3 regions of the Mesorhizobium sp. M0239 genome follow, and region 1 is predicted to be linked to each of the others. Evidence: riboswitches for the same ligand, from Rfam matches in the RefSeq annotation. Region 1 holds a riboswitch; each other region holds the start of a gene.
The links. Region 1 has a riboswitch for cobalamin ahead of bluB (5,6-dimethylbenzimidazole synthase). Riboswitches for the same ligand answer to the same signal wherever they lie in the genome.
Positions count from the first base shown of each region.

Region 2: linked by a shared signal. The riboswitch ahead of NKI99_RS25005 (DUF1636 family protein) and the one ahead of bluB (5,6-dimethylbenzimidazole synthase) in region 1 are both predicted to bind cobalamin.
Region 3: linked by a shared signal. The riboswitch ahead of metE (5-methyltetrahydropteroyltriglutamate--homocysteine S-methyltransferase) and the one ahead of bluB (5,6-dimethylbenzimidazole synthase) in region 1 are both predicted to bind cobalamin.

Region 1 covers NZ_JAMYSG010000001.1:310,675-320,737, forward strand. Annotated here, with positions in the region: gene fabI (enoyl-ACP reductase FabI) at 1-759, shown strand, start outside; gene NKI99_RS01480 (histidine phosphatase family protein) at 806-1,393, shown strand; gene NKI99_RS01485 (DUF1344 domain-containing protein) at 1,460-1,720, opposite strand; gene aroC (chorismate synthase) at 2,001-3,110, shown strand; gene ribB (3,4-dihydroxy-2-butanone-4-phosphate synthase) at 3,222-4,322, shown strand; gene NKI99_RS01500 (MFS transporter) at 4,360-5,583, opposite strand; gene NKI99_RS01505 (TetR/AcrR family transcriptional regulator) at 5,705-6,313, shown strand; gene NKI99_RS01510 (hypothetical protein) at 6,604-7,587, shown strand; partial or broken gene bluB (5,6-dimethylbenzimidazole synthase) at 7,710-8,423, opposite strand; cobalamin riboswitch at 8,439-8,618, opposite strand; gene NKI99_RS01520 (histone deacetylase family protein) at 8,740-9,666, shown strand; gene NKI99_RS01525 (exodeoxyribonuclease VII small subunit) at 9,670-9,921, shown strand; gene NKI99_RS01530 (DUF2277 domain-containing protein) at 10,033-10,063, shown strand, end outside.
Region 2 covers NZ_JAMYSG010000026.1:62,807-72,869, forward strand. Annotated here, with positions in the region: gene NKI99_RS24985 (precorrin-8X methylmutase) at 1-622, opposite strand, end outside; gene cobG (precorrin-3B synthase) at 625-2,121, opposite strand; gene NKI99_RS24995 (cobaltochelatase subunit CobN) at 2,118-5,840, opposite strand; gene cobW (cobalamin biosynthesis protein CobW) at 5,859-6,911, opposite strand; gene NKI99_RS25005 (DUF1636 family protein) at 6,914-7,342, opposite strand; cobalamin riboswitch at 7,381-7,584, opposite strand; gene NKI99_RS25010 (hypothetical protein) at 7,630-7,926, opposite strand; gene NKI99_RS25015 (DUF6348 family protein) at 7,956-8,633, opposite strand; gene NKI99_RS25020 (winged helix-turn-helix domain-containing protein) at 8,685-9,893, opposite strand.
Region 3 covers NZ_JAMYSG010000022.1:82,034-92,096, forward strand. Annotated here, with positions in the region: gene glyA (serine hydroxymethyltransferase) at 1-1,095, shown strand, start outside; gene metK (methionine adenosyltransferase) at 1,149-2,324, shown strand; gene NKI99_RS22665 (adenosine kinase) at 2,433-3,425, shown strand; gene NKI99_RS22670 (hypothetical protein) at 3,581-3,838, shown strand; gene NKI99_RS22675 (trehalose-6-phosphate synthase) at 4,608-5,003, shown strand; gene NKI99_RS22680 (alpha,alpha-trehalose-phosphate synthase (UDP-forming)) at 5,000-5,971, shown strand; cobalamin riboswitch at 6,581-6,782, shown strand; gene metE (5-methyltetrahydropteroyltriglutamate--homocysteine S-methyltransferase) at 6,878-9,229, shown strand; gene NKI99_RS22690 (cytochrome-c peroxidase) at 9,673-10,063, opposite strand, start outside.

The DNA of each region.
Region 1 (10,063 bases):
AACAGGTCGATCGCCTATGGCATCGCCAAGTCGTGCGTCGACCATGGCGCCGAGATCGCGCTGACCTATCAGGGCGAGGCGTTCAAGAAGCGCGTCGAGCCGCTGGCGGCGGAACTGGGCGCCTTTGTCGCCGGCCATTGCGACGTCACCGATCCGGCGAGCCTGGACGAGGTTTTCGCCAATGTCGCCAAACATTGGGGCAAGCTTGATTTCCTCGTCCACGCCATTGCCTTCTCCGACAAGGATGAGCTGACCGGCCGTTATGTCGAGACGACGCGCGACAATTTCCTGCGCACCATGGACATTTCGGTCTATTCCTTCACCACCATTGCCAAGCGCGCCGAGGCGCTGATGACCAATGGCGGCTCGCTGTTGACGCTGACCTACTACGGCGCCGAAAAGGTGATGCCGCACTACAACGTCATGGGTGTCGCCAAGGCGGCGCTCGAGGCCAGCGTGCGCTATTTGGCGGTCGACCTCGGCGCCAAGAAGATCCGCGTCAACGCCATTTCGGCCGGTCCGATCAAGACGTTGGCCGCCTCCGGCATCGGCGATTTCCGCTACATCCTGAAGTGGAACGAGTACAATTCGCCGCTGAAGCAGACGGTCACGCAGGAGGAAGTCGGCGATTCCGGCGTCTATTTCCTGTCCGATCTGTCGCGCGGCGTCACCGGTGAAGTGCATCACGTCGATTCGGGCTACCACGTCGTCGGCATGAAGGCGGTCGACGCACCTGATATTTCGACGGTCAAGGACTAACGCCCGGCCAACCGTCGTCCGTCCCGATCCCGCACCGGAAGACCTGATGTACCCGCTGGTTTATATCGCGCGCCACGGCCAGACCGCGTGGAACGCCGAATTCCGGCTTCAGGGGCAGGCCGACACCGATCTCAACCCTCTTGGCCGCGAACAGGCGACCGGAAACGGGCTTCGGCTAGCCGCGTTGGTCCCAAACCCCTGGGAATTCGATTTCCTCGCCAGTCCGATGAAACGGACGCGCGAAACGATGCAGCGTATTCGCGCCGCGATGGAGCTCGATCCGGGTGCCTATCGAACCGATCCGCGCCTCGTCGAAGTCAATTTCGGCGACTGGCAGGGATTTACCTTTCCCGAGCTCGAGACACGGTATCCCGGAGCGAGCATGACGCGGGCTCTGGACAAGTGGAACTTTCAGCCGCCCGGCGAAGGCGCCGAGAGCTATCAGATGCTGCTCGAACGGGTGAGGCCATGCTTCGACGAGATCGAACGCCAGACGATATGCGTGACCCATGGCGGCGTCATGCGCACCTTGTTTCGCTTCGTTCTGGGGCTGGCCGAGGACGAGGCAGCGAACCTGGAAATACCGCAGGATCGCCTGCTCAAGCTCGAAGGCAAGAGTCTGGAGTGGCTTTAGGCCAGTTCGCACACGGCTCGGCGAAAGCTGAACCGCAAATACTGCATTCAATTGAGGTTGGAAGCTCTAGTTGGCAGAGCTGTCCGGCAGTTCCATGTCGGTGACGATGTTTTCGCCATTGGTCACATCGTAGGCGATGACGATGTCCATGCCCGGCTTCAGCGCGTCGAGATCAGTCTCTGCGTTCAGCTTGTAGGACTTGCCGTCATCCAGCGTCAGCGTCGCCGTGTCCTTGTCGATCTTTTTGATCAGGCCTTCGGTCTGGCCGGCGAAAGCGGCGGTGGAAAGCAGCAGCGTGGCGGCAATGGCGCCAATCAGGGTACGCATGATCGTTCCTCTTTATCATTGCGCCGGCATGGCGGCGGGCGTTCAACGGCGGATGGAGCAGAGCAGAAACCAACCGAATGTGTCAAAACTAAATCCGCCAGATCACAGTTTGACCCCTGTGAAAAACGCCAATAGAAGGCAACCTACAGCCCCGCGCGTCCTCTTGGACGCGAGAAGGACGCTGTAGCATTGTTGATTTTGCGCATAATCCTTTCCGAAAATCGCTCCGATTTTCGGGGTCATGCGCCAAGCCGGCTCCGCTGCCGGGCAGGGTCATTTCATGTCTCACAACACGTTCGGCCACCTTTTCCGCGTCACCACCTGGGGCGAAAGCCATGGCCCGTCGCTCGGCTGCGTCGTCGACGGCTGTCCGCCCGGCATCCGCTTTACTCTGCGAGACATCCAGGCCGAACTCGACAGGCGCCGGCCGGGGCAATCACGTTTCGTGACGCAGCGTCGCGAACCGGATGAAGTGAAGGTGCTGTCCGGCTTCATCCTCGACGAGGACGGCGAGACGATGATCACCACCGGCACGCCGGTGTCGATGCTGATCGAGAATGTCGACCAGCGTTCAAAGGATTATGGCGAGATCGCCCGCCAATACCGGCCGGGCCATGCCGATTACACCTATGACGTCAAATACGGCGTGCGCGATTATCGTGGTGGCGGCCGCTCCTCGGCCCGCGAGACGGCAGCCAGGGTGGCGGCCGGTGCGTTGGCGCGCAAGGTGGTGCCCGGCGTGGTGGTGCGCGGCGCGCTGGTGTCGATGGGCGAAAAATCCATCGACCGCGCCAACTGGAACTGGAATTTCATCGGCGATGCCGAAAATCCGTTCTTCACCCCCGATCCGGCGTCCGTTCCTGTCTTCACCAGATATCTCGACGGCATCCGCAAGGCGGGCTCCTCGGTCGGTGCGGTGATCGAAATCGTCGCCGACGGCGTTCCGCAAGGCCTCGGCGCGCCGATCTATGCCAAGCTCGATCAGGACATCGCCTCCGGCTTGATGTCGATCAACGCGGTCAAGGGCGTCGAGATCGGCAACGGCTTCGAGGCCGCCCGCATCACCGGTGAACAGAATGCCGACGAGATGCGCATCGGCAATGACGGCAAGCCGGTGTTCCTGTCCAACAATGCCGGCGGCATCCTTGGCGGCATCTCGACCGGCCAGGCGATCGTCGCCCGTTTCGCCGTCAAGCCGACCTCGTCGATCCTGACGCCGCGAAAGTCGATCGACAAGGACGGCAAGGACGTCGAGATCATGACCAAGGGCCGCCACGATCCATGCGTCGGCATCCGCGCCGTGCCGATCGGCGAAGCAATGGTTGCCTGTGCGATCGCCGACCACTATCTGCGGCATCGGGGACAGACGGGGAGGGGAATAGGGGAATAGGGGAATAGGGCAATATGTTGCGCTCTTAGTCCGGCCGGCCAAATCTTTTTGCTTTTCCCTACTCCCGTACTGCCCTACTCCCTTATTCCCCTGCGAGCGAAGCGAGTACCCATGCCTTACGACCAGAAAAAAATCGTCGAAGCCCTGCGTGCTTTCGAACGCGGCGAGATCGTCGTCGTCATGGATGATGACGGGCGCGAGAACGAGGGCGACCTGATCGTCGCCGCCGTCCACTGCACGCCCGAAAAAATGGCGTTCATCGTTCGCCACACGTCCGGCATCGTCTGCACGCCGATGCCGCGCGAAGAAGCCAAGCGGCTTAACCTTGCGCCGATGGTCGCCGACAACGATTCCGCCCACACCACGGCTTTCACCGTCAGCGTCGATTTCAAGCATGGCACCACCACGGGCATCTCGGCCGAAGATCGCACTTTGACCGTTCGCAATCTTGCCAACGGCAATGTCGGTGGCTCGGATTTCGTCCGGCCCGGCCACATCTTCCCTTTGATTGCGCGCGAAGGCGGCGTGCTGATGCGCTCCGGCCATACCGAAGCCGCGGTCGACCTGTGCAAGCTCGCCGGCCTGCCGCCGGTCGGCGTCATTTCCGAGCTGGTCAATGATGACGGCACCGTCAAGCGCGGCCCTCAGGTGCAGGCTTTCGCCGAGGAGCATGGGCTGAAGCAGGTTTCGGTCGCCGACCTCATCGCCTACCGGCAGCGCAAGGAAACTCTGGTCGAACGCGTCGCGTGCTCGGAAATCGACACGCTCGGCGGCAAGGCACAGGTCTTCACTTACACGCTGCCGTGGGACTCCATGCATCACGTCGCGATAGTCTTCGGCGACATCCGCGACGGCGAGGAGGTCCCGGTGCGTCTGCATTCCGAGGATGTGGTGACCGATGTCTTCGGCACCAGCCACCGGCTCGACGCCATCATGAAGGCGATGGGTGAGCGCAGGCGCGGCGTCATCGTCTATCTCAGAGAAGGCTCCGTCGGCGTTGCGCATCAGGAACGCAAACGGCCGGCCAGCGGCGACCGCGAGGATCACGAAGAGGCTCGCCGCCGCGAAAACGAGTGGCGCGAGATCGGGCTCGGCGCGCAGATCCTCAAGGATCTCGGCATCTCCTCGATCAACCTGATCGCCTCGCGCGAACGCCACTATGTCGGCCTCGAAGGTTTTGGCATCCACATCGCCAAGACCGAGATCCTCTAGGCAGCTAGCGCCCGGCTCGAAACCGGGCGCTATCTGATTATTCCGCGGCAATCGCGGCCGCTTCACATACGTCCATCTCGCACTCAGTCGTGGCAAGGCTGCGTTGGCCAAGCAGCACCGTGGCCAGCGCGATCGTGCCTGAAGCCACCGACACCCAGAACCCGTTCGGTGCACCGAACGCATCCACCACCGCGCCGGCCGCGAACGAGCCCAGCGCCATGCCGATGCCGATGCCGGTCATGACCCAGGTGATGCCTTCGGTCAGCATCGCTTCCGGCACATGCCGCTCGATCAGGCCGAAGGCCGTGATGAAGGTCGGCGAGATCGCCACACCGCTGATGAACACGGTCAGCGCCAGCAGCGGCACGGTGTCGGCGGCGAGCGGCAACAGCGTGCCGAGCGCGACGAGGGCGACTGCGATGGCGAGCTGGCGTTGCAGCGGCGCCTTCAGGCTGAGCGCGCCGACGATGATGCCGAGCACGAACGATCCCAGCGCATAAACGCCGATGACAAGGCTGGCGGCGCCGGGTTGGCCAAGCTCCTTGGTGATCGCCACGGTGGTCACTTCCGTCGTCGCGAAGGTTGCGCCGACGAAGATCAGGGCAAGCGTGATGATCTGAACCGGCCGCAGGCGGATCGCCGAGCCGCTTGAGTTATGGTCGACCGGCCGCACCTGGGGCTCGGTCGAGCGTTGCAGGATGAAGGCCGCTGATCCGAATGCGAGAAATAATGTGCTCACCAGAACGCCGGCTTCCGGGAATAGGGCGGCACTCAGGCCGACCGATAACGATGCCCCGGCGATATAGACCAGTTCATCGGCCACGGACTCGAAGGCGAATGCGGTGTTCATCTGCGGTCGTCCTCGGAAAATCTCTGTCCAGCGCGCCCGCACCATCGCAGGTATGCTTGGCATGGCGGCGGCCAGGAGTGCCGACACGAACAGCGTCCACACCGGCCAGTCCTGGTTGGCCGCCGCTATGAGGACGGCGAAAGCCAGCACCGCGATGATAGTGGTGGGCACGGCGATTCGTGTCTGGCCCAGGCGGTCCACCAGTCTCGATATTTGCGGCGCGACGAAGGCGTTGGCCAGCGCGTATGTCGCCGAGACGGCTCCAGCCAGCCAGTATTCGCCGCGCGCCTGCGACAGCATCGCCACGATGCCGATGGGCGCCATGGCGATCGGCAGGCGCGCGAGGAAGCCGGCGGCCGCAAAGCCCTTGGCGCCGGGGGCACGAAAGATTTCCGCATAGGGATTTTGCATCGGTTGGTTCCTCGACAAAGGACGATTGGACAATTACATACGGAGCGTATGATTATTAGATAGAGCATACGCCGCGTATGTCAATTAGCATACGAAGCGTATGTGAATAGGTCCAGGACACATGCACAAACCCCGCAAGGAGATGATCGCCGAGACGCGCGCAAAGCTTATTGCGGCGGCCCGTCATGCCTTCGGCACAACAGGCTATGCGGAAGCCTCGATGGATGATTTCACCGCTTCGGCCGGGCTGACGCGCGGTGCGCTCTATCATCATTTCGGCGACAAGAAGGGGCTGTTGCAGGCGGTCATAGCCCAGATTGACGGCGAGATGGCGGCGCGCATCAATGAGGTCGCGTCGAGAGCGCCGACCCGTTGGCAACATTTCGTCGACGAATGCTCGACCTATATCGAGATGGCGCTGGAGCCGGAAATCCAGCGCATCATGTTCCGGGATGGCCCGGCCGTGCTGGGGGATCCAGCGCAATGGCCGAATTGCAGTGCGTGCATCGCTTCAATGACCGACCATCTGACCGCGCTGCAGGAGGAGGGGGTCGTTGTCTCCAGCCTCGACCCCGAGACGGCCTCGCGATTGATCAACGGAGCGAGCAGCCAGGCAGCGCAACGGATCGCCAATTCGAGCGACCCCGAAGCGACGTCGAAGAAGGTGGTGACGGCGTTCAAGCAACTGCTCGAAGGCCTGCTCAAGAAGCCGGACCCGCAGTCGAATTGAAGTTCCCACCGGAGCTTTCGTGCCCGGCAGCTGTTCCCGATAGGAATTTTTTCTTGACTCGGTGACCTCAGCTAAGGTATATATTCGTCCATGGTGCTGATTTGCGCCAGTGACCCGCCGCACAGGCGGGTTTTTCGTTTGATGCTCCGTCAGCCGCGCGCCGGCGAAAGGCTCCGAAAGAAAACCGTCAGCCCGAATTCGTTGCCCTTCGGCGTCAAGGGCCGGCAATTGACAATCGCCGGGTTGAGCCCATCCTCTTCCACCATCTCTGAGGCGGAGATTCGGGGCACATGTGGGATTTCGAGATCGGCCGGTCGGTGTCCATCATGATGCGGACCTGGCCGTTCATCGTCTTTCGCATGATCGTCTATTTCGGCATCACACTGGCCTACATCATGGCGACCGGCACCGGTGCCTCGGTCGGCTATGGCGTCGGCCATATCTCCACCGATCCCGACGGGCCCATGTCCTTTGCCCTGTGGGGCGGCGTGGTCGGGTTTGGCATCGTCTCGATCGCGGTCTACTGGATCCGCGAATACATCCTCTACATCGTCAAGGCCGGCCACATCGCCGTCATGGTTCATCTGATCGACGGCCGCGACATTCCCGGCGGTCAGGACCAGATCGCCTACGCCAGGGATATCGTGACCCAGCGTTTTGCCGAGGCCAACACCCTTTTCGTCGTCGACCAACTCGTCAAGGGTGCCATCCGCGCCATCACCAGCCTGCTCGGCGGTATCGCCGCCTTCCTGCCGATACCGGGCCTGAGCGGCCTGGTCTCCTTCATCAACACCGTGATCCGCCTGTCGCTGACCTATGTGGACGAGATCATCCTCGGCTACAACATCCGCATCAATTCAGCCTCGCCGTTCGAGACGGCGCGCCAAGGCGTCGTGCTGTATGCCCAGAACGGCAAGGTCATGGTCAAGAACGCCGTCTGGCTGGCGGTCATCATGTGGGGCGTGTCATTCATCATCTTTCTGATGATGCTGGCGCCTGCTGGCGCAATTCTGTTCCTGATGCCTGGTCAGCTCGCCGGCTGGGCTTTTGTGCTCGCCATCGTCTTCGCCTGGGCATTCAAGGCGGCGTTCATTGAACCCTTCGCCATCGCCTGCTTGATGCAGGTCTATTTCAAGACCATTGCGGGCCAGGTGCCGGATCCCGCCTGGGACGCCCGGCTGGCCGAGGCGTCGTCGAAGTTCAGAGAGCTCAAGGACAAGGCGCTGGCCTCCTTCGGCGGTTCGCGCTGGGGTACGGCCGGCGCCACACCCTGATCCGCTGGGCGGGTGATGTCTGGTGAGGCAGAAACGGTGTTGAGGCGCGCCACGGTGGATTTGAGCTGTGTCTCGCCTTGCCCGGAAAAGGTCTCGCTCATGATCAGCTCCGGCAGCGGCAGCCGCCGTCCCCAGCCATGCGTTTCAAGGTCCGGTTTGGGAGCGAACTCGGAAACACGGCCGACGCAGAGATAGGCGATCGGCGTTACGTGGTCCGGAATGGCCAACAGCCGCTTCAGCGCCTCAGCCTCGATGATGCTCACCCAGCCGACGCCAACGCCCTCGGCACGCGCGGCCAGCCAGAAATTCTGCACCGCGCAGACGGTGCTGTAGAGATCCATCTCCGGATTGTGCCAGCGTCCCAGCGGCGAACCCTTCGAGCGCTGCCGGTCGCAGGTGATGCAGATGTTGAGCGCGCTCTCGCAGATGCCTTCCAGCTTGAGCTTGCGGTACAGCGCCTGTTTTTCCGCCTCGATCGCCGGCAGTTCCTGTTCTCGCGCGGCCAGGAACAGGTCGCGCACCTCCGCCCGTCGTTTGACATCGCGAATGACAATGAAATTCCATGGCTGCATGAAGCCGACCGATGGCGCGTGATGGGCGGCAAGCAGCAGCCGTGCCAGCACGTCGTCATCGATCGCGGTGGGCAGGAAATGGCTGCGCACGTCACGCCGCGTGAACATGGCGCGGTAGACCGCATCGCGCGCATTCTGGTCAAATCCATCGTCAATGGCAGCGGTCATGTGTTCCGGCATCGCTTGTCCCCTTGCGATTGCAGATTCAAAACTGACAGAGCGTACTTTGTGCGTCCAAGTAGACGCACGTCGCTCTGATGCCATCCGCCTGACCACGCGGATGACAATGCCTGCCAGGCCGGTCTTCTGGCTCGGGATCAACCCGCGTCCGGTGCCTTCCCGTCATCGACAGTGGCATTTACCGGCGCGGTCCCCCTCACAGCGTTGGGCACGCCACGGAATTCAACCGTGTTCCCGATTCTCCCGCTTGCGGCGGGCACCAGGCAGTACCAGGGACCTTACGCCGAAGCGCCCGCGGGGCCAATGCCTGCGGCGACGCGAATGGACGCAGTCGCGATTTTCCCCAGTCATCGGCCGCCCGTGCATGGCCTTTGTCGATCCGGGTCACTAGATTAGGACGATGACCACCCGTCTCTACACCCATCCGATCTTCCTCGAGCATCTCACGCCGCCCGGACATCCCGAGCGGCCCGACCGCTTACGCGCCATCGAGCGCGTGCTCGACGACGAAGCCTTTGCCGGGCTCGATCGTATTCAGGCGCCGGAAGGCGACGAGGCCACCATCCTCTACGCGCATCCCGCCGATTTCGTCGCCCGCGTGCGCGCCGCCATCCCCGACGAGGGGATTGCCCGCATCGATGCCGACACCACTGCCAGCCCGAAGAGCTGGCAAGCGGCGATCACCGCGATCGGCGCCGCCAACGCCGCCGTCGATGATGTCTTTTCGGGCCGCGCCGACAACGTCTTCGTCGCCGCCCGGCCGCCCGGCCATCATGCCGAAAAGACCACGGCGATGGGCTTTTGCCTGTTCAACACGGCGGCGATCGCGGCGCGTTATGCGCAGAAGAAACACGGTGTCGAGCGCGTTGCCGTCGTCGACTGGGACGTGCATCACGGCAATGGCACGCAGGATATTTTCTGGGACGATCCGTCGGTGCTCTATTGCTCGACACACCAGATGCCGCTTTATCCCGGCACCGGAGCGAAGACCGAAACGGGCGCCGGCAACATCGTCAACGCACCGCTGGCGCCGCAGACCGGCAGCGAAGTGTTTCGCGATGCCTTCCTGTCGCGCGTCCTGCCCGCGCTCGACAATTTCGCGCCCGACCTGATCATCATTTCGGCGGGGTTCGACGCGCACCACCGCGATCCGCTGGCCGAGATCAATCTGACCGAGGATGATTTCGACTGGGCGACCGGCCAGCTGATGCAGCGCGCGGCACGCCACAGCGGCAACCGGCTCGTCAGCCTGCTCGAGGGCGGCTACGATCTGCAGGGATTGGCATTTTCGGTCGCCGCCCATGTCGGGCGACTGATGAAAGGATGAATGATGGCCGATGAGACCAACGAAGACGTCAAGGCGATGAGCTTCGAGCAGGCACTCGATGCGCTGGAGAAGATCGTCGATGATCTGGAGCGTGGCGACGTGCCGCTCGACCAGTCGATCAAGATCTATGAGCGTGGTGAGGGGCTGAAGGCGCATTGCGACCGGCTGCTGAAGGCCGCCGAGGACAAGGTCGAGAAGATCAGGCTGTCGCGCGACGGCAAGCCGGTTGGAACGGAGCCACTCGACGCGGATTGAGGCTCGGTCCGAACGATGGCCTCGCCTCACCGGTTTTTGGACATGATCATGATCGAGGATATAACTCGTTCCGATTGAAACAGCTCAAGGACAAGAGGAGATACGGAAGCGATGTGCAGAAACATCAAGACCCTGTTCAATT
Region 2 (10,063 bases), on a different contig from region 1:
GCCTCGCCAATGAATTGAGCGCGGCGGCGGTCATGGCGCTGCCACCGAGCCGGCCGCGCACGATGGCGTAGGGAACGCCATAGGAATTCTCGGCCAGCGCGTCCTTGGATTCCGCAGCGCCGACGAAGCCGACCGGCATGCCGATGATGGCCGCCGGTTTCGGCGCGCCGTCGCGCAGTTTTTCCAATAGATAGAACAGCGCGGTCGGCGCATTGCCGATGGCGACCACCGACCCCGCCAAGCGTTCGCCCCAAAGGTCGATCGCGGCGGCCGAACGGGTGTTGCCGATTTGCCCAGCGATGTCGTGCGTGCGCGGATCGCGCAAGGTGCAGATCACCTCGTTGCCGGCTGGCAGCCTGGCGCGGGTGACGCCATGCGAGACCATTTCCGCGTCGCAGAAGATCGGCGCGCCAGCCGCCAAAGCGGTGCGCGCGGCGGCAACGAAATCGGTGGAGAAGACGAAATGACTGGCGGCTTCGACCTGGCCGCAGGCATGGATCATGCGGATGGCGACATCGGCCTCGGCTTCGGAGAAGCGCGACAGATCGGCCTCGGCGCGGATGATGGCGAAGGAGCGCTCGTAGATCGCCGTGCCGTCATGGATATAGTCGTAGGCGGCCATGCTCATTTCCGTTTTTCAGTTTGGGCCTGTCGGTAAGCCTCGGCGATTGCCACCGGCCCGAGCCTTGTCAGGCAAGCGGCGGCGGTTTCGCCTTGATATCGTGCGCTGCGGATCATTGCCGCCACGCGGCCAATGCCGCGCGCGGCGTCATAGCCCGGCCTGTAGCCGGCAGGAAGGCCCTTTGCCGTCGCGTTCACGACAAGTCCGGCTCCGTTTTCGCCGCCGACAATCGTCAGCGCCGCCGAGCCGGGGTGGGCGCAACCCTTGGCGCAGCCGGAAACGTGCAGGGTGAAGTCGAGGATGTCGGCATTTTCAGCGGCAATCGTCTCGGCAATGTCGCGCGTGGCGATGCGGCCGGAGGCGCAGGCTGGTGTGCCCGGGCAGGCGGCGATGCGCGTGCGCGGGTCGGTGGGGGCGGTGACGAAGCCGAGGGTGGCGGCGGTGTGCTGAAGGGTTTGGTTGGCGGCGGTTGGTTGACCAAGGAAAAGCAGGGCACGGCCGGGGGCGAGGCGGATTTCGGTGGTGCCGAGGGTGAGGGCACTCTGGGCGAGAGAGATGATTTTGTCCGCCGGCATGCTGCCGTAGGGGAGGGCGATGCCGAGGGCGTGGTCGGTCGATAAAGAGAAAAGACCGATAGGTCGGCGATCCTGCACACCCCCCTCTGTCCTGCCGGACATCTCCCCCGCAAGGGGGGAGATTGAGCCGTCATCGGCGCTTTCGCCAATTGCCGACGTCACGTCCACGGCCGATGTTGCAGGACGAGAGCCGGCGTCGGAACTGCCGATCTCCCCCCTTGCGGGGGAGATGTCCGGCAGGACAGAGGGGGGTGTGACGGAGTGCCAACCTGCGAGAGAGACCAATTGGCGCTCCGTCAAATCCCTCGCATGCGCCTCCCGACTCTTCTCGGCAATCATCCTGAGCACCGCAACGGCAATATCGCGCGCTACATCGTCATCGACCGTCGCAAGCGGCCTCGCGCTTTGGCCGTCACCTGAAACAGACACAGCCCACAGCACGCCAGCGCTGGCCCGCACCGCCTTCAGCCGCACATCGGCCGTCACCGCATCCATGGTCAACTGCTCGCCGCCATCGACAATCACGGAAACCTTCGGCCCCAGCCTCGGCGCTAATCCAGCCTCGTCAATCGCCGCCCTGATCCGCTCGGCCAGCGGCTGGGGATCGGCAATCTCTTGCGGGTCGATGCCGGCCAGCGGCCCGGTCTCGACCGGCACGCCGGTGCGCACCGCGATATCAAGCGCATCGACCTCCGCCGCCAGCAGCGCCGCGCTGTCCGTGGTCAGCCCGCGTATCTGCAGACTGCCGCGCGCGGTGACTTCCATGATGCCGTTGCCATGCCGCAAGGCGGATTCGGCTAACCCGATCAAAAGCTTCGGCGACAATCCTCCAGCAACCGGGTTGAGCCGCACCAAAAGCCCGTCACCGGTTTGCATCGGGGCCGACAAGGCCGGGCAGGCGCCGCGACGCGAGAAGGCGTTCATGCCGCCACCCCAAGCGCTTCTGCTTCGGCAATCAGGGCGGCGAGATCGTCGTCGATGGAATTGCGCAGGGGATGCCAGAGGCCACGCCGGCGCGCCGACAGGAAGCGTTCGGCGATGACTTTCGCGGCGGCGGGGTTCTCGCGCAGGATGAAGGCGCGAACCATGGGATCGCCGAGATAGGCGTCATGAACCGCCTCGATCAGCGTTCCCGAAATGGCGTGTGTGGTTTCGGCAAAGCCGACCAGCCGGTCGACGGTTTCGGCAAATTCGGAGGCGCCGCGTGGGCCGTGGCGCATCTGGCCTGCAATGAAGCGTGGATTGACGGCGCGGGCGCGCACCACCCGCGATACCGCTTCGCCTACCGAGCGGGGCTTCGGCCTTTGCGGATCGGTGGTGTCGAGCACGATGACGTCGGCATGCCTGCCCAGGGTTGCCAAGGCCGCCGAAAACCCGCCAATGAAGGCGACGTCGGCGGAGCCCTCGAGGATATCGCGGCCGGGGTCGTCGCCGGTGTGGACGAGAAGATCGGCTTCGGCGATGCGGCCTTCGAAGGCGCCGGGCACCGAGATGCCTTCTCCTTCTGCGCCGCCATAGGCGTGCGAGGTGGCGTCGAGATAGGCGCGGCCGATTTCTTCGCGCGCGGCCCAGTTGCCGGAGGACAAGACATCCTCGACGCCGGCGCCATAGGTACCGGGCGAGGTGCCGAAGATGCGCGGGCTGAGCTTGCCGTCGGCACGGGTTTTGGCCGCGAGCGGGTTTTCCGTATCGTCCTCGTCGCGGGCGGCTACCGCGTTGGCGGCGGCATCGATCAGTGCGATCTGGGTCGGGAACATATCGCGGAACAGGCCTGATATGCGCCAGGTGACATCGACGCGTGGCCTTCCGAGCGTGGCCGGCGACAATACCTCGATGCCGGTGATGCGGCCGGTCGCCGAATCCCATTGCGGCCGGCAGCCCATCAGCGCCAATCCTTGCGCGATCTCCTCGCCGCCGGTGCGCAGTGAGGCCGAGCCCCAGAGATCGATGACCAGCGAGCGCGGCCAGTCGCCATGCGATTGCATGTAGCCGCGCACCACTTCCTCCGCCGCTGCCTTGCCCAGATCATAGGCGGTCGGCGTCGGCATGGTGCGCGGGTCCGAGGTGAACAGGTTGCGGCCGGTGGGCAGAACGTCCGAGCGACCCCGCGCGGGCGCGCCGGCCGGGCCGGCCTTGACGTGGCGGCCATCGAGTGCGGCGAGCAGCGCCGCCTTCTCGGCTGCCGCACTCTGGCGCCGCATGGCGTCGGGCTCGTCCTCAGGGGCGCGGCCATAGATATGCAGCCCGTCCTTGATGGCAAAATCCTTGAGGTCGCAGAGCCAGGCGTCGATGCGGCGCAACGCTTCGTCGGGCGCGTCGGTCGTGGCGACGCCGGCTTCGGAAGCGAGGCCGGTCTTCTGCGCCGTCTCGACGATCAGCTTGGCAAGGCGGTCGCGGCGGCGGCGGTCGAGCCCGTCGGCCTGGGCGTATTCGTCGACCAACCGTTCCAGCTTGTGCTGGTTCTCGTCCAGCTCGGCATCGGTCAGTGGCGGCGGCAGGTGGCCAAGGGTGACGGCGGCGATGCGGCGCTTGGCCTGCGCCGCTTCGCCTGGGTTGGAGACGATGAAGGGATAGATGACGGGCAAGGCGCCGGTGACGATCTCGGGAAAGCAGTTCTCCGAAAGCGCAACGGTCTTGCCCGGCAGCCACTCCAGCGTGCCATGCGCGCCGACATGGACAAGCGCGTGGACGCCGAGCGACTTGCGCAGCCACAGGCCGAAGGCGATCAGCGCATGGCGCGGCGGCAGCGTCGGGTCGTGGTAGTCGGCGCGGCGGTCGACGGAGCGGCCGCGGTCTGGGGCGAGGGCTACGGTGATGTTGCCGAAGGTGGCGGCGCGGAAGGGGAAGTGGGCGGCGGTTGGCGCTTGAGCACCCCCCTCTGTCCTGCCGGACATCTCCCCCGCAAGGGGGGAGATTGAGCTCTCATTGCCGCTTTCGCCAGCTACGAACGTCGCAGAATGAGCGCCGATGGCGGAACTGCCGATCTCCCTCCTTGCGGGGGAGATGTCCGGCAGGACAGAGGGGGGTGCCTCGCACAAACCTATCTCATATTCAGCCTTCCAAGCTGCATCTACGGCAGCAATTGCTGCAGACGGCAGTGCCTTCGAGAACTCCACATAATCCCTCAAGGCCAAGCCATGCCCGCCCTGGCCCAGTCGCGCCAGCAACTCACGCGGCGTTTGCGGAATCCCCTCAACGACATAGCCCTGTTCGCTGAGGTCCTGCAGCATGGCCAGCACGCTGGACGGGACATCCAAACCCACGGCGTAGCCGGTGCGGCCGGGGGCACTGGGATAATCCGGGATCAGGATGGCTAGCTTGCGCTCGGCGCGGGGCGTCTCTTGCAACTTGATAAAGGCCGCGACGCGGTCAGCCACTTGCGCCACACGATCCGGTTCCGGCCGGTTGGCAAAGGCGCGGTGGCCAAGTGCTGGATCGGTCTCGCTCTCACCCTTAAAGGAAATGGCGCCGGCCAGGATGCGGCCGTCGAGTTCGGGCAGCACGACATGCATGGCAAGGTCGGCGGGCGCCAGGCCGCGCTGGTTGGTCTCCCAGACATCGTGGCGGGTGGTGGCGACGATGACCTGGAAGACCGGCATGCCGGCGCGGTCGAACAGGGTCTCATTGCCGGGTTCGGCGCCGGACGCGAAAGCGGTCGCGGTGATGATGGCGGCGGGTTTCAGCGAGGCGAGTGCTGTTTCCACGAAGGCCAGGGATGCGGGGTCCTTGAGGCTGGAGACGAAGATGGGAACCGGCTTGATGCCGCGCTGGCGGAGCGCTTCGAAAAGCGCATCGATGGGCGCGACATCGGCGGCCAATAGCATCGAGCGATAGAACAGGATGGGGATGATAGGAGCGTTGACGTTGTCAGCGTCGAGTTCCTTCACACCCCCCTCTGTCCTGCCGGACATCTCCCCCGCAAGGGGGGAGATTGCGCTGTCATTGGAGATTTCGCCAATTGTCGAGGTTGCGGACGCGTCAGCTTCTAATGAAACGGGAAAAGAGCCGGCTTTGATGAAGTCCGATCTCCCCCCTTGCGGGGGAGATGTCCGGCAGGACAGAGGGGGGTGTGAAGGATCACCAACGACCCCAAGTCCTGGCTCATAAAACCCGGCTTTCGGCACTGGAACCGGCTCTGCTACGTCCGCATCCGATCCAGCCAGTCGCGCCAGCCTCCGCACCAGCGCGCTCATATTCGCCGGGCCGCCCTCGCGGAAATAGTCGAGCAGGCCATCGAGCTCCTGGCGCGGCAGCGTCGAGGCTTCGATCAGGCGCAGATCCTCGTCGCGGCATTCGCCGGGCAGCAGCGCCAGCTTTATGCCGTGTGCGCGAGCGGTCGAGGCAAGCTGGTCGCAGCCGTAGCGCCACCAGTCGTAGCCGCCGAGGAGGCGCACGAGGATGACCTTGGCGTGGCGGGTGACGCTGTCGACCCAGAGGTCGACGGACATGGGATGGCGCAGGTCACGCAGGGCAGCCAGCCGCATCGAGGGCAGGCGGCCGGCATCGGCCTTCCAGGCTGCCGCCAGTCCGGCGAGGTCGCTGTCGGTGAAGGACAGGGCCACGATATCCGCCGGCGTCTGCCGCAGATCGACCGGCTCGGCGAGGTCGTCGAGCGAGGCGGATGTCGTGGTGAGGATGTGCATCGCAACCCGTGTCCGAGATCAGCCGGCGAGTATACGCTCGATCGCCGGGCGGTTCAGCCCCTTCAGGCCGATGACGACGAGACGCGAGCGGCGGTCGTCCTGCGCGGTCCAGGCGCGGTCATAGTAATGATTGACGCGCGGCCCGACGGCCTGCAGCAAGAGCCGCATCGGCTTGCCACCGACCTCGACGAAGCCTTTTACACGCAGCACGTTTTCTTCTTCGGCGACTGTGGCGACACGCTTTGCCAGTTCATCGGGATTGGCGATCGAGGCAATGTCGACAATGAACGTGTCGAAGTCGTCATGTTCGTGGTCGAATGCGCCGTCATGGTGGGACTTGCGGTTTTCGATGTCGTCCTCGACGGCGAGACCGAGCCCGAGCAGCACGGAGGGATCGACCTTGCCATGCGACGTCGGCACGATCTTCACGGCGCGGGCGGAGTGTTCGCCAATGATGGCGTTGGCGCGGGCGGTGCCGGCGGCGTCCATCAGGTCGCTTTTCGACAGGATGATCAGGTCGGCGCAGGCGATCTGATCCTCGAACACTTCTTCCACCGGATCGTCATGGTCGAGCGTCTCGTCCCCGGCGCGCTGCGCCTGCAAAGCATCCATGTCGTTGGCGACGCGGCCTTCGGCCAATGCCGGCCCGTCGACCACGGCGATGACGCCGTCGACTGTGACGCGGCTCTTTACGCTCGGCCATTGAAACGCCTGGACCAGCGGCTTGGGCAGCGCCAGGCCCGAAGTCTCGATCAGGATGTGGTCGACCCTCGGCGTCAGCGCGAGGATCTTGTCGAGCGCCGGGACGAAATCGTCGGCGACGGTGCAGCAGATGCAGCCATTGGCCAGTTCGACGATGTTTTCCTCCGGGCAGGTGTCTATGCCGCAGCCCTTGAGGATCTCGCCATCGATGCCGATGTCGCCGAATTCGTTGACAATGATGGCAATGCGCTTGCCGCCGGCGTTTTCCAGGAGATGGCGGACCAGCGTCGTCTTGCCGGCGCCGAGGAAGCCGGTGACGACGGTGCAGGGAACGCGGGAGAGGTTCGCAGGCGAATCTGGGGCAGTCATGGTCAATCCTTCAGCAGGTCTAAGGGAGGGATGCGGGCAACGAGGCCACGCTTCAGGCTATCGGGGCGGCCGCGCCATGGAATCAGGCCGTCCTTCGAGGTGGCGAAGAGCTTGGCGCCTGTCACGAGGTCGGCGCCGCTGGTCGTGGTCAGGTCGCCGAAGACATAGCTCCAGCACCCGTCGCGCAGGATGGCGGCGCTGAGGCGGCGCTTGCAATTGCCGAGGCATTCGACGCTGCGGATGCGGATGTCGTCGCCGGATGCGGCGCGGCGCGTGTCGTCCGCCAGCAATTCGCCGGCGCGGGGATGAGCGTCGGCGCCGGTCTCATCGCGGCAGGAGGCGCAGACGATGATGGTGACGCCGGCCAAGGCATCATCATGGCCGGACGAAATATCCGCTGTGCCAGCCGAAAAACTGCTGTCGTGGTCCAAGATCGGGCTCCTTGCCCGGAAACCCGCCGGGCGATCGGATTCTAAAGTCGCAGACGGCAGGTCTCCTGGCTCGCGGGTCATCGCCTTGGTAGCCGCCTTCCCGGGAACTCCCCAGTGGCTTTCGGCCTTGGCTCTTCGCTTACAGTTGCGGGGACAGCCGCGGATTTGGGATTTTGCCCCGCACCGCATTCCCTCTTAGCTCTTGCCGTTGCGGGCAAGAGACCATCTGAACCGGATTTAGGCTTTTGCGGGCAGCGGTGTCAACGCAACGCAGGGGCAATCTGAAATCAGGGGCGGGGACGCTTCACTACCACTGACCGCTCTTCGCGAATGCCATCTTCGTTGTTGGGATCAGGAAAAGCTGTAACGAAAGCCGTCAGAAGGATATCTCCATCTTGCCGGTCCAGCCATCCGGCGCTGTCACCCACATCGAAGTAAATGCCATCAACTTTGAAGCCAAATGTGTCTCCAGCAGGTCTAGGGTAGCGTTTTCGGATTGCCTGCGCATGTACGTCCCATGAAAAGGACGAAATCCTATCGAGGCACTCCTGCACCTCTTGGGTCAGCCTGGCTTTGATATCCATTGTTTATCCGCTAGCCTGTGTACGTTGGCTCAATTGTTATCTCCCGGCAACGCAAGGATGACCTGACGCAGCGCCTGGTACCCGTCGCCGTGGTGCCAGTCCTGATCAACGAGGAGCTCTTGACCTTCCGGCCAAGTTTCGTTGTCCAGGAGAATTTCGTTGCCGACCAGTGCTCCGCCATAGCTCGCCAGGAATATCCGGATGAAATGACTGCCAGGGCGAACCTTAGCCGTGAACAGTTTTTCCAAGCGGGCATAAAACGCTGGATATGTCCGGTTGAGAGTGCATTCCACTGCAGCCTGTGTGATCACAGGTCCACCGTAGATCTTCCAGCCAGCATCATTCCGTTGCCAGAATGCAATCTCGGCTTGCATGTTCTCGCAAACATGCTCCGCAAGGCCCTCGATCAGCACATGAAATACACCGATCAGGAATTTTCCGAATGCTTGGAAAATCGCCTGTTCACGCGTGTCGCCCAGTCCAACAAAAGATTCGATGACCGGCTGAGTGCCTAGCAACGGTGAGAAGACGTAGATTTCGAGAACAAGCCTGCGACCCGAGCCTGACGGCTCCTTGTCGAAAACTTGGGCTTCAAAGCGCAGGTCTTCCAGTCCAATCCAGACATCGTTCTGTCCACGGATGGCGCTGATCCCATGCGCAATCAACGCTTCGTGGATCAGGTCGAGAACCTCTTGCGATGCCATCATTGAACCTAGGCCGACAAAACTCCCTCAAACGGCTGCAGCCGACGGCTGATGTCAAGAGCGCCCGTCGCTGATCACGCTCAGCAGCGCCGGACCCAAATCCCCGGCAGGCGTCACTTCGATGCGTTCGAGTCCGAGCCAGCCCTGCATCTGCTTCAATTCCTCGAACAGCTCTGCAGCGGTTTCAGGCGGTGCACCGGGCTCCGCATAGGCCGCATGGACGCGCAGTATGCTGGCCGGACGGTCGGCCTTGAGGTCGACGCGTGCCACGATCCTGTCGCCGAGCAGGAACGGCAGGACATAATAGCCATATTGCCGCTTGTCGGCCGGCGTGTAGATCTCGATGCGGTAGTGGAAATCGAACAGCCGCTCGGTGCGCGACCGCTCGAAGACGACCGGATCGAACGGCGCCAGCAGGGCGCGGGCCTCGACTTTGCGCGGCAGGCGGGCGTCTTTATGAAGATAGGCCGGCTTGTCCCAACCTTCGACACGCACCGGCAGCAGCTCGCCCGTTTCAACCAGTTCCTCCAGCCGGCCCTTCATGTCGGCCGGCGACAGGCGGAAATAGTCGCGCAGGTCGCCTGAAGTCGCCACGCCGTGGGCGCGGGCAGAAATGCGCAGCAATTCGCGGTGCGCGTCCTCGGCTGCCGGTACCGGCAGATCGAGGATCGCCTGCGGCAGCACGCGTTCGGGCAGGTCATAGAAGCGCTCGAAACCGCGGCGGTGCGCCGTGGTGATGCGCCCGGCCCAGAACAGCCATTCGAAGGCGTGCTTGGCATGGCTCCAGCCCCACCAGCCGCCCGAGCCTTTCTGGCCTTCGAGCGCGGAAGCGGCGATCGGGCCGCGCTCGGCGACCTGGCGGTAGATCTCTTCGATGTAGGCGGCGTGCTCGCGGCCCCATTTGGCGAGGCCCAGATACATTTCGTCGCCGCGCTCGGCGCGCTGCATGCGCCAGCGCATCAGCGGGTATGTCTCGACCGGCAGGAAGGAGGCCTCGTGCCCCCAGTATTCGAAAACCGTGCGCTTGCGCGTCACGGCCGCGTTGTCGAGCAGCGAGAACGGGTAGGGGCCAAGGCGCGAATAGAGCGGCATATAATGAGCGCGCACCACCGCGCTGACGGAATCGATCTGCAGCAGGCCGGTGCGGGAGAGGGTGCGGGCAAAATGTCGGCGGTCAGGCGTGCCGGTCGGGCGGGGATCGAGAAACCCCTGGGCGGCAAGCGCGATGCGACGGGCCGTGGGGAGCGAGATCTTTTCCTTCATGCAGGCATCACTTTGAAGTGTTTTGACCGAGGGTCGAATGGCTGATTCCAACCCATGCTAGCAGGGTTTTGGCGGCATCCATGTCAGGAGAGAAAAGTGGAGTAAAAAGCGAAGGAAATCAAACAGGAGCGGATCGGACCAGTTTGCCGCGATATGCCGTCCAGGTCGGT
Region 3 (10,063 bases), on a different contig from region 1:
ATCGTTGATGAGCTTGAGAATCTAGCCATTGAGCGCCTGAAAACACTATTTGGCAGCGAGCATGCCAACGTCCAGCCTTATTCCGGCTCGCCGGCCAACCAGGCTGTCTATCGTGCGCTTTTGAGTCCCGGTGACAAAGTCATGGGCTTGCCCCTTCCGGAAGGGGGCCATCTGACCCATGGTTGGGCCATCAACTTTTCCGGAACTGACTATCAACGCGTGCCCTATGGACTAGATGAAAAGACACAGCAGATTGACTATGACCGCTTGCGCGAGACAGCCAAGCGGGAACGGCCGCGGCTCATTTGGGTCGGCGGAACCGCTTACCCGCGTGTCTTTGACTACGCGGCAATGGCAGAAATTGCCCTGGAAGCGAACTCCTATCTCGTAGCCGACATTGCGCACATCAGCGGCCTGATTGCCGCGGGAGCGCACCCGAATCCCGTGGCCCATTGCGACGTGGTCAGCAGCACGTCCCACAAGTCGATCCGCGGTCCCCGCGGTGGCTTCATTTTGTCAAGGAACGAAGATCGCTATCAGGCCCTGTATCATACAAAGAGCAAATACAATCTCGCCAGACGAATAGACCGGGCGGTCTTCCCTCACCTGCAAGGCGGGCCCCACATGAATGCCATCGCTGCGCTAGCGGTTGCCTTGCACGAAGCCGCGAACCCGTCCTTCCGAAGCTACGGCCAACAGACGGTCAAGAATGCCAAGGCTCTGGCACATGCACTGCTTGAGCGAGGTTATGACCTGGTGACCGGGGGGACGGACAATCACATGCTGATCCTTGATCTTCGCGATCGGCCACTATCGGGCAAGGCCTATGCCGAGCGACTAGCAAAGGCAGGAATCATCACAAACTTTAATATGGTGCCTGGCGACCCGCGGGATCCGGCGGTCACAAGCGGAATTCGCCTGGGGGCGCCAGCAGTGACGTCAATGGGCATGCGCGATGTGGAAATGGAGCAAATTGCTGGCTTCATTGACTCCGTCCTCCAGCGGCCAGACGACGAAGATCTCCATGCCTGCGTGCGAAGAGACGTTGCCGACTTGTGCGCTGCGTTTGAGGTCCCGGGCATCTCCGACAAGTAAGGTGGGCCAAGCAAAATGCCCATACCACATCCAACACCCGAAGCGAGGTATTCATGGCTAGGCAGTTCGTGTTCTCTTCCGAATCGGTTGGCGCCGGGCACCCGGATAAGTTGGCCGACAACATCTCGGATGCCATCCTCGATGCCATCCTCCGCACAGATCCCAAGGCGCGCGTCGCCTGTGAAGCGTTGGTAAAATCAGGGATAGTCGTTCTGGCTGGCGAGATTACCAGCGATGCCCAGGTGGATTATAGCAAAGTTGCGCGTGATACGATTCTCGACATTGGGTACGACGACGAGGCCGTCGGCTTTGACGGCCGGCGTTGCTCCGTCGTTCATGCCCTCACCGAGCAGTCGCCCGACATCAGCCAAGGCGTTGACGAGGGAAGAGGGCAAGACCTCCAGCAGGGAGCGGGAGATCAGGGCCTCATGTTCGGCTACGCATGCCGCGAAACCGATACCCTGATGCCTTTGCCGATCCAGCTCGCTCATCGCTTGACGAAACGGCAGGCGTATGTCCGGAAGGCACAACAGCTTGGCTGGTTGCGTCCTGACATGAAATCCCAAGTCTCAGTGCGCTATGAGGGGTTGCGCCCGGTCGCCCTGGATACCATCGTCGTGTCGACGCAACATGACGAGCAGGTCTCGCAAGAGACTGTCCGCGAGGGCGTCATTGAGGAAATCATAAAGCCTGTCCTGCCGACCCACCTGGAGACGGAAGGCATCAGAATTCTGGTCAACCCGACGGGGCGGTTCGTAGTCGGCGGGCCGCGCGGCGACTGCGGTCTCACTGGACGCAAGATCATCGTCGATTCCTATGGCGGGATGGGTCGTCATGGCGGCGGCGCCTTCTCGGGCAAGGACCCGTCCAAGGTTGACCGCTCAGCTGCCTATGCGGCCCGCTATGTCGCAAAGAACATCGTCGCCAGCGGACTTGCGGACGTGTGCGAGGTGCAGCTTGCTTACGCAATCGGCGTGGCCAGTCCGGTTTCCGTCATGGTCAACACGTTCGGGACAGCCAGGGTTGAGGAAAGCAGGATCGAGCGCCTCATTCTTGAGTTGTTCGATCTCAGACCGAAAGGCATTATCAAGATGCTTGATCTCTTACGACCTATATACCGCAATACAGCGACCTATGGCCATTTTGGCCGTGAAGAGCCTGATTTCACCTGGGAGAAGACAGACAGGGCGGACGAATTGCGTCGCGAGGCAGGACTCGCCGCCCCGTGAGAGCCGCCGGCGAACGGATTGGCAAAGCGGAAAGCCCATTTCCACCGGGCAGACCCGCGCCTGGCCGCGTGGCGAGAAGCCGGCTCGGGTTTTTTGGCGGAGACATTGATGCCGGATTATGACGTGCTTTGCATCGGCAATGCCATTGTCGACATCATCGCCCAGTGCGACGAGGGATTCCTGGAGACCAACGGCATCATCAAGGGCGCGATGAACCTCATCGACACAAAGCGCGCCGAACTGCTCTACAGCCGCATGGGGCCGGCGATCGAGGCCTCCGGCGGCAGTGCCGGCAACACGGCGGCAGGTGTTGCCTCCTTCGGCGGCCGCGCCGCTTTCTTCGGCAAGGTCTCGAACGATACGCTGGGCGAAATCTACGCTCACGACATCCATGCCCAGGGCGTCGCCTTCGACACCAGGCCGCTCAAGGGCGAGCCGCCGACGGCGCGCTCGATGATCTTCGTCACCCCCGATGGCGAGCGTTCGATGAACACCTATCTCGGCGCCTGCGTAGAGCTCGGACCGGAGGATGTCGAGGCCGACAAGGCATCTGGCGCCAAGGTCACCTATTTCGAAGGCTATCTGTGGGATCCGCCGCGCGCCAAGGAAGCAATCCGGCAGACAGCCAAGCTGGCGCATGCGGCGGGCCGCGAAGTCTCAATGACCCTGTCGGATTCGTTCTGCGTCGACCGCTACCGCGACGAATTCCTCGACCTCATGCGCTCGGGCACGGTCGACATCGTCTTTGCCAACAGCCACGAGATCAAGTCGCTCTACCAGACATCGTCGTTCGACGAGGCGCTGGCGCAGATCCGCAAGGACTGCCGGATCGCCGCTGTGACCCGTTCGGAAAAGGGCTCGGTTATCGTGCGCGGCGACGAGACCGTGATCATCAAGGCGACCGCCATCAAGGAGCTGGTCGACACGACGGGAGCCGGCGATCTCTACGCCGCCGGTTTCCTGCATGGCTACACGCAGGGCCGCGACCTCAAGACCTGCGGCGATCTTGGCTCGCTGGCGGCCGGCCAGGTGATCCAGCAGATCGGCCCAAGGCCAAGGCAGAATTTGCGCCGCGAGGCGGAACGGGCTGGGTTGCTGTAGATGCGCGGGCAACTAACCAGCTGCCCTACTGACGCGATCATCGCAGTGGCCGAACTGCGTCAAAGCTCGCTGATAGCGACAGCCATTCGCTTCGGAGAACTGACCGATGCTGCTGCCGTGGAGCTAGCTGGAGAGCGGTGCAAGGCGGGCTTGCCTTGACGGCATTCATCGTCATCCAGATCGCCACCGGCATTTTCCAGAAGCTCAGCTTGGGGAAGGCCAGTAAGGTTCCGGAGGTGACGGAGAACTCGCGGCGTCCGTCGGAGCACTTGATTTGCGATCACGTCCCACGATGCCGAATGCGGGCAGACTGGTTCGCCATTGGTCTGGACCAGCGGAATTGGCAGCAGGGCTTCATCTTCGTCAATCTCGACGAGGCGCCGGATGTGAACCCCGGAATTCGCGGATATTAGGAAGTGTTCGCCTAGCTGGTATTTCACACATCCGAACCTAGGCATCGCGGTCTGGCTTCCACGATTTTGGGATCGTCGAGGCAACGAGGAAGGGATTGCGACAAAAACGATCCCTGACGGGCGGAAAGGGACTATCCCGCCCTCTCCGATCTCCGTGTCAAAACTCTTCGGCAGACGCAGAATCGCATCACGGGCCGGGCAGCCTTGGCGGCAGCGACATAGTTTCAGTTCATTTCAACAGGTGTTCGCATTTACTGGGTGTATCTCTTATCCGAACAATCGACAATTACCGCAAGCACGGTCCGCTCGATCGCGTTGCCAGCTATTTTCGCGATAAGCAGGTTCTTGAGGGCGCCGAAGCCGAAACGCGACAATCGGTCGCCATTTGCTCTGACGCTCGTCAGATTCTCGTCAGCAGGGGGTGTGCCAATCTGGGAATGCCAGTTGCTCCATCTGGGGAAATATTCAACGGAGGCATGAAATGGACGCATTGAACAACGCCAACTCGCCGCGCCGGAACCTCACATGGCAAACTGGGGCTGTTCGCGAACTAATCGCTTTTGAATAACCCCTGAGAGACTTGCCACAGGAGCGAGAACAACAAGCCGAAGTTGGCCCGTCCCGTCCTGTTGTCTCAGCCGCAGACCAGCGCTTCAACACGGCGGCCCAGCAGCCACATAGGAGTCTTATCGCAATTTCCAATCGCGGTGCGACTGTCAATTCTGATCAGCCCAAGACAGGCGGGCTTTCGGCGGCCCTGGAGTGCGTTGTGGAGCGTTCCGGCGCGGTCTGGGTAGGTTTTTCCGAACATCTGGGCGACGGCAATAAGCACCAGGTGCCACTCGTGCAGCGTGGCAAAGGTCAAATCGGGTGGCTCGATGGGCCGGCAGCGGAATATCCTCGGTACTATCAAGGTTTTGCAAATTCAATATTGTGGCCGGCGCTCCACTCGCTGCCGGACCGAATCTCAGGCTCGGAAGAGGATTATAAAAGTTATCGCGACGTCAATGCCTTCATGGCGCGCGCGGTGTCCGAATTGGGAGATAACGCAGTCTACTGGGTTCATGACTATCATTTCCTGCCGCTCGGCGCTGATTTGCACAGACTCGGCATTGACGGCCGATCGGCCATTTCCTGCATACGCCATGGCCCAAGTCTGACATGATGGAGCGCGTGCCCAATTCTGGCGAGCTAATGAAATGTATGCTCGAGTATGATCTGCTCGGTTTCCAGACCGACCGTGATGTGAGCAATTTCCTCGCCTGTGTCCAATCTCATTTGGGGCTGGAGAGCAAGGACGAGGTCGTTTTCTCGGACCGTGGCCAAACGCAATGCCAAAAGTTTCCTATAGGTATCCATCCGAAGCAATTCGAACGGTGTGCCGCAGATTCGCTTGAGGCGCAGAAAGCCTACATTTCGCAGTTGAAACTTGGCGGAGCAAAGCTAGTTATCGGCGTCGATCGGCTCGACTACACCAAGGGCATTGACAATCGGATTAAAGCTTTCGATCTGCTGGCAGTCGAGCCGCAACGTGTCTCGCTCTTGCAAATCGCAACTCCCTCACGTGGCGACATCCAAGCGTACAGCGAATATCGGCGCGACGTCGAAAGACTCGTCAATCAAGTCAACAACCGGCATGGCACGGACGAGTGGATGCCGATTATCTATGAGAACAGGTCGTTCACCCAAGCTGAGATAGCGGGTCTTTACAGAGCCGCGCGTGTTTGCGTTGTGACGCCGTTGCGCGATGGCATGAATCTTGTGGCGAAAGAATACATTGCTGCACAAGATCCGAGCGACCCTGGCGTTCTGGTGTTATCGAAGTTTGCCGGCGCGGCCGAAGACTTCGGCGAGGACGCCCTGCTGGTAAATCCGAGGCTCTCCGACGAGATAGCTACCGCGATCTCAAGAGCGGCCAGCATGCCGCGCGAAGAACGCATCCAACGCTGGCGGAGGATGATGGACAAACTTGAAGCGTATACGATCCACCATTGGTCAGCGGACTTCGTTCGGCAACTGGACAGCAGCCGGGTTACGGTCCCTGCGGATCACTTCCACTATGTTGGCTTGGGCTGGATCAGCGAGGCCCAAATGCCTTCGTATCGGACCGAGCCAGAATTGCACACGCGCTGACGCGTGCACTGGATAAAAACTGGGTCCTGCCGATCGTATGATGCAGAATATGAAGCACGCGAGCTTTGCCTCCATTTGCGCATCCCTCAATGCCGAGCGCTTGGAGAGAGAGATACTTATCCTGACCGCCTGAATGCGGCTTAAGCGGCTTATCGGGACCACAGTCGGGCTTTGCATCAGACCCTTGAGCCAGGCTCCGTCAGTGTGGTCTCTTGCCGCCGAGCGGAGTCATCACGATTGCCTAGTCACCCGTGATGACGACTGGCGTGCCAATTCCCCTCGGACCACGGTTTGGCGCTCACTCCGAGAAAACCGCTTCTACCACGCACGCACGGCTTGCGGCCGCATCGTTAAACATCGCCACCAATGCGATCTTCTGCATTCTAATGACGTTGTCACGCGCTTGAAGTCTTGTCCGAAATCCTTCATCGGCGACCTGCGAGGGATGTCGCAGCCCGACAGGGATCCATTAGTTGGACAATGGTGGCAGCGGAGCAGCGCCGCCAATGGGCGACTGAATATTTCACAATGTTAGACAAGCGTAAAAGCGAAATCACATAACGACATAAACATTTCGTTATGCGTCATTGACAAAAGAGCGGACTGCTGTGATTGTCTGCGTGTCGTGGTTCTCGCGTGCGGCGCTGCCGCAGCGGAGCTAAGAGGGAAGCCGGTGCAATGCCGGCGCTGCCCCCGCAACTGTTAGCGGCGAGCCAACCCCACTCATGTCACTGAGGCGAATACCCTCAGGAAGACGGGTAGAGGCTATGACCCCGCGAGCCAGGAGACCTGCCACGGCGAATTACGTCCACGGGCGGGGTGTCTCGGTGGCCGCTGCAAGCCGGCGTTCGTGCCGGCCTGCTAGCGCCTTCCTTGTCATCGGCGCCCCAACCATCGGGGTATGACATGACTGACTCTCAGGAAATTCCTGTAGCAACGCTCGGCGTGCCGCGCTTCGGTCGTCGGCGAGAACTGAAATTCGCGCTTGAAAGCTACTGGTCCGGAACATCGTCCGCTGGCGACCTTCTCACGACGTCGAAGGCGCTCCGTGCCGCTAGCTGGGAAGAGCAGCGCGATCGCGGCGTGTCGAAAATCCCGTCGAACGACTTCTCGCTTTACGACCATGTGCTCGACACCGCAGCCATGGTCGGGGCCGTTCCATCCCGTTACGGCTGGAATAGCGGCGAGGTCCCACTTGACATCTACTTCGCAATGGCGCGCGGCAACCAGGGTCAGACGGAGGATTGTGGACACGCTGGTCACCAGGAGGAGGCTCATGGACCTGGTGTAACCGCGATGGAAATGACCAAGTGGTTTGACACCAACTACCACTACATTGTGCCGGAACTCGATGATGGTCAGACGTTCGCCCTCTCGTCATCGAAGCCGGTCGATTACTTCCTCGAGGCTAAAGCTCTCGGCATTCACACACGCCCAGTCATCCTTGGACCCATCACCTTCCTCAAGCTGGCGAAATCGCCTGCCGAGGGGTTCGGTCCCATCGCGCTCCTACCGCGGCTGCTGCCCGTTTACGAGCAAGTCCTGCAGAAGCTGAAGCTGTCGGGAGCCGACTGGGTGCAGATCGATGAGCCAGCGCTTGTCCTCGATCTGAACCCGAACGAACGAGCTGCGTTCGAATTCGCCTATGGCCAGCTGTCGAAAGCCGCGCCCGAGCTGAAGATCATGCTGGCTACGTATTTCGGGTCGCTGGGAGACAATCTCGAAACCGCGGTTTCTCTGCCCCTGGCCGGGCTGCATATTGATCTCGTGCGCGCTCCCGAGCAGCTGGAAACGGTGGGTCGGCTCGCTCCGAAGGATCTGGTGCTCTCGCTTGGCTTGATCGATGGCCGAAACGTCTGGCGTGCGAACCTGCCCGCCATTCTCGACCGCATCAAACCGATCGTCGCCGGGTGGCCCTTGGACCGCGTCGAGATCGCGCCTTCTTGCTCGATGCTGCATGTGCCGATTGATCTGCGCATGGAGACGGAACTCGACGCCGACATCAGGTCGTGGCTCGCCTTCGCGGCCCAGAAGACCGACGAGCTGGTCTTGCTGGCCCGGGCCCTGTCCCAAGGCAGGGATGCGGTGGCAGGCGCGTTGAAAGCGTCTGCCGAGGCTGCCGCCACGCGCGTGACATCCACGAGGATCCATGACCCGCTTGTTCAGGGGCGGATCGCTAGCATTGAGGACAGCGCGAAGCGACGAGAGAGCGCTTTTGGCGAGCGCTCCAGAGTCCAAGCCGGCTCACTCGGGCTGCCGCCGTTCCCGACGACGACCATCGGGTCCTTCCCGCAGACGCCGCAGGTACGCAAGGCGCGGGCCGCTCATGCGAAGGGCCAGCTGAGCTATGTCGACTATGAGACGTTCCTGAAGAAGGAGATCGAGGCTGCAATTCGCTGGCAGGAAGAGATCGGGCTGGACGTGCTGGTGCACGGTGAGTTCGAGCGAAACGACATGGTACAGCATTTCGGCGAGCAGTTGTCCGGCTTCGCGCTCACCCAGCATGCGTGGGTACAAAGCTATGGGTCGCGCTACGTGCGTCCCCCCATCATTTTCGGCGACGTATCGAGGCGCAATCCGATGACAGTGCGCTGGTGGCAATTCGCCCAGTCGCTTACGGAAAAGCCCGCGAAGGGAATGCTCACAGGCCCAGTCACCATTCTCAACTGGTCTTTTGTTCGCGACGACGTACCCCGCTCCGAAGCCTGCCGCCAGATCGCGCTCGCCATCCGCGACGAAGTGATGGATCTCGAAAGATCCGGCGCAAGGATGGTCCAGATCGATGAGGCCGCGTTTCGCGAAGGATTGCCACTGCGCCAATCTGACTGGAAAGTCTATCTCGACTGGGCTGTCGAATGTTTCCGGATCGCTTCAACGGGTGTAAAGGACGCGACTCAAATTCATACCCACATGTGCTATTCGGAGTTCAACGAGATCATTCACGCGATTGCTGGAATGGATGCGGATGTCATTTCGATTGAGACGTCGCGCTCGAAGATGGAACTGTTGGACGCCTTCACGAGCTCCAAATATCCGAACGAAATCGGTCCCGGCGTCTATGATATTCACTCACCACGCGTCCCGGAAGTCGGCGAGATTTCGGACTTAGTCATGCTTGCCCGCGAGCGACTGTCCGACGGCCAACTGTGGATAAACCCGGACTGTGGCCTCAAAACGCGCAAATGGGAGGAGGTCCGCCCTGCCCTCATGAACATGGTCGCTGCAGCACGCGCGCTCCGGCAGAAAGTGCAGGCGTAAGGCTTCTCTTCCTCACCGTGTGGGGAGTTGCCGGTGGCGGATGTCGGCCGGGAATATGCCAAACCGATCACACTCTTGAAAATAAGCCACACGGCGAAAATGTGCGATTTTCCTTCGGCACGTGTCCTCATCCTGCAGAAATATAAATGTGACACCACGCTATAGTATTGGTCCTTGGGAACATACAGGCCCGCGCCTCGAACAAATCGTACACACGTCGTTTCTCAAAGTAGACTGCTTGGCATGTCCGCTCAGGCGGCGACAATATATGATGCTGCGCGTCTGTCCGCTTCCCCAGTTGATTTGCGCAGACAACGGGCGAGGTTGCAGGTTTCGGGTATTGCTAGCGTGGCCCGCCAATTCGGAGATGGACGTGGCAATTCGTGTGGCCCAAGTAAAAGCCGCAATCATTTTCGATTGCGACGTCCGCAGCCAGTTGGCCCTTATTTTCCTGAGATCTGCGTTACAGGCCGGGGCGTTGTCGCCGTTTCGGAGGGTAAGATGGGATAGGTGACCTCGGGTGCCTCTCCGGTCAGCGAGTTGAGGAAGGCAACAAGCAGATCAACTTCTTCGTCCGCCAGTACTACGCCAAGCTGGGTGGTCCCCATAATAGCGACGGCCTGTTTCAGATCCCAAACCTTGCCCGAATGAAAGTATGGCGCGGTGAGTGCAACGTTGCGCAGCGGCGCCACGCGGAAAACATAGTAGTCATCGGCTGCATTGGTGACCGCAAATCGGCCCTTGTCTTTGTCCGGCAGGACCTCGGCGCTGGGCTGTTCCACGAGGCCGAATGGGAAATAGGCTTGCCCACCAACGTTGATGCCGGCATGGCAG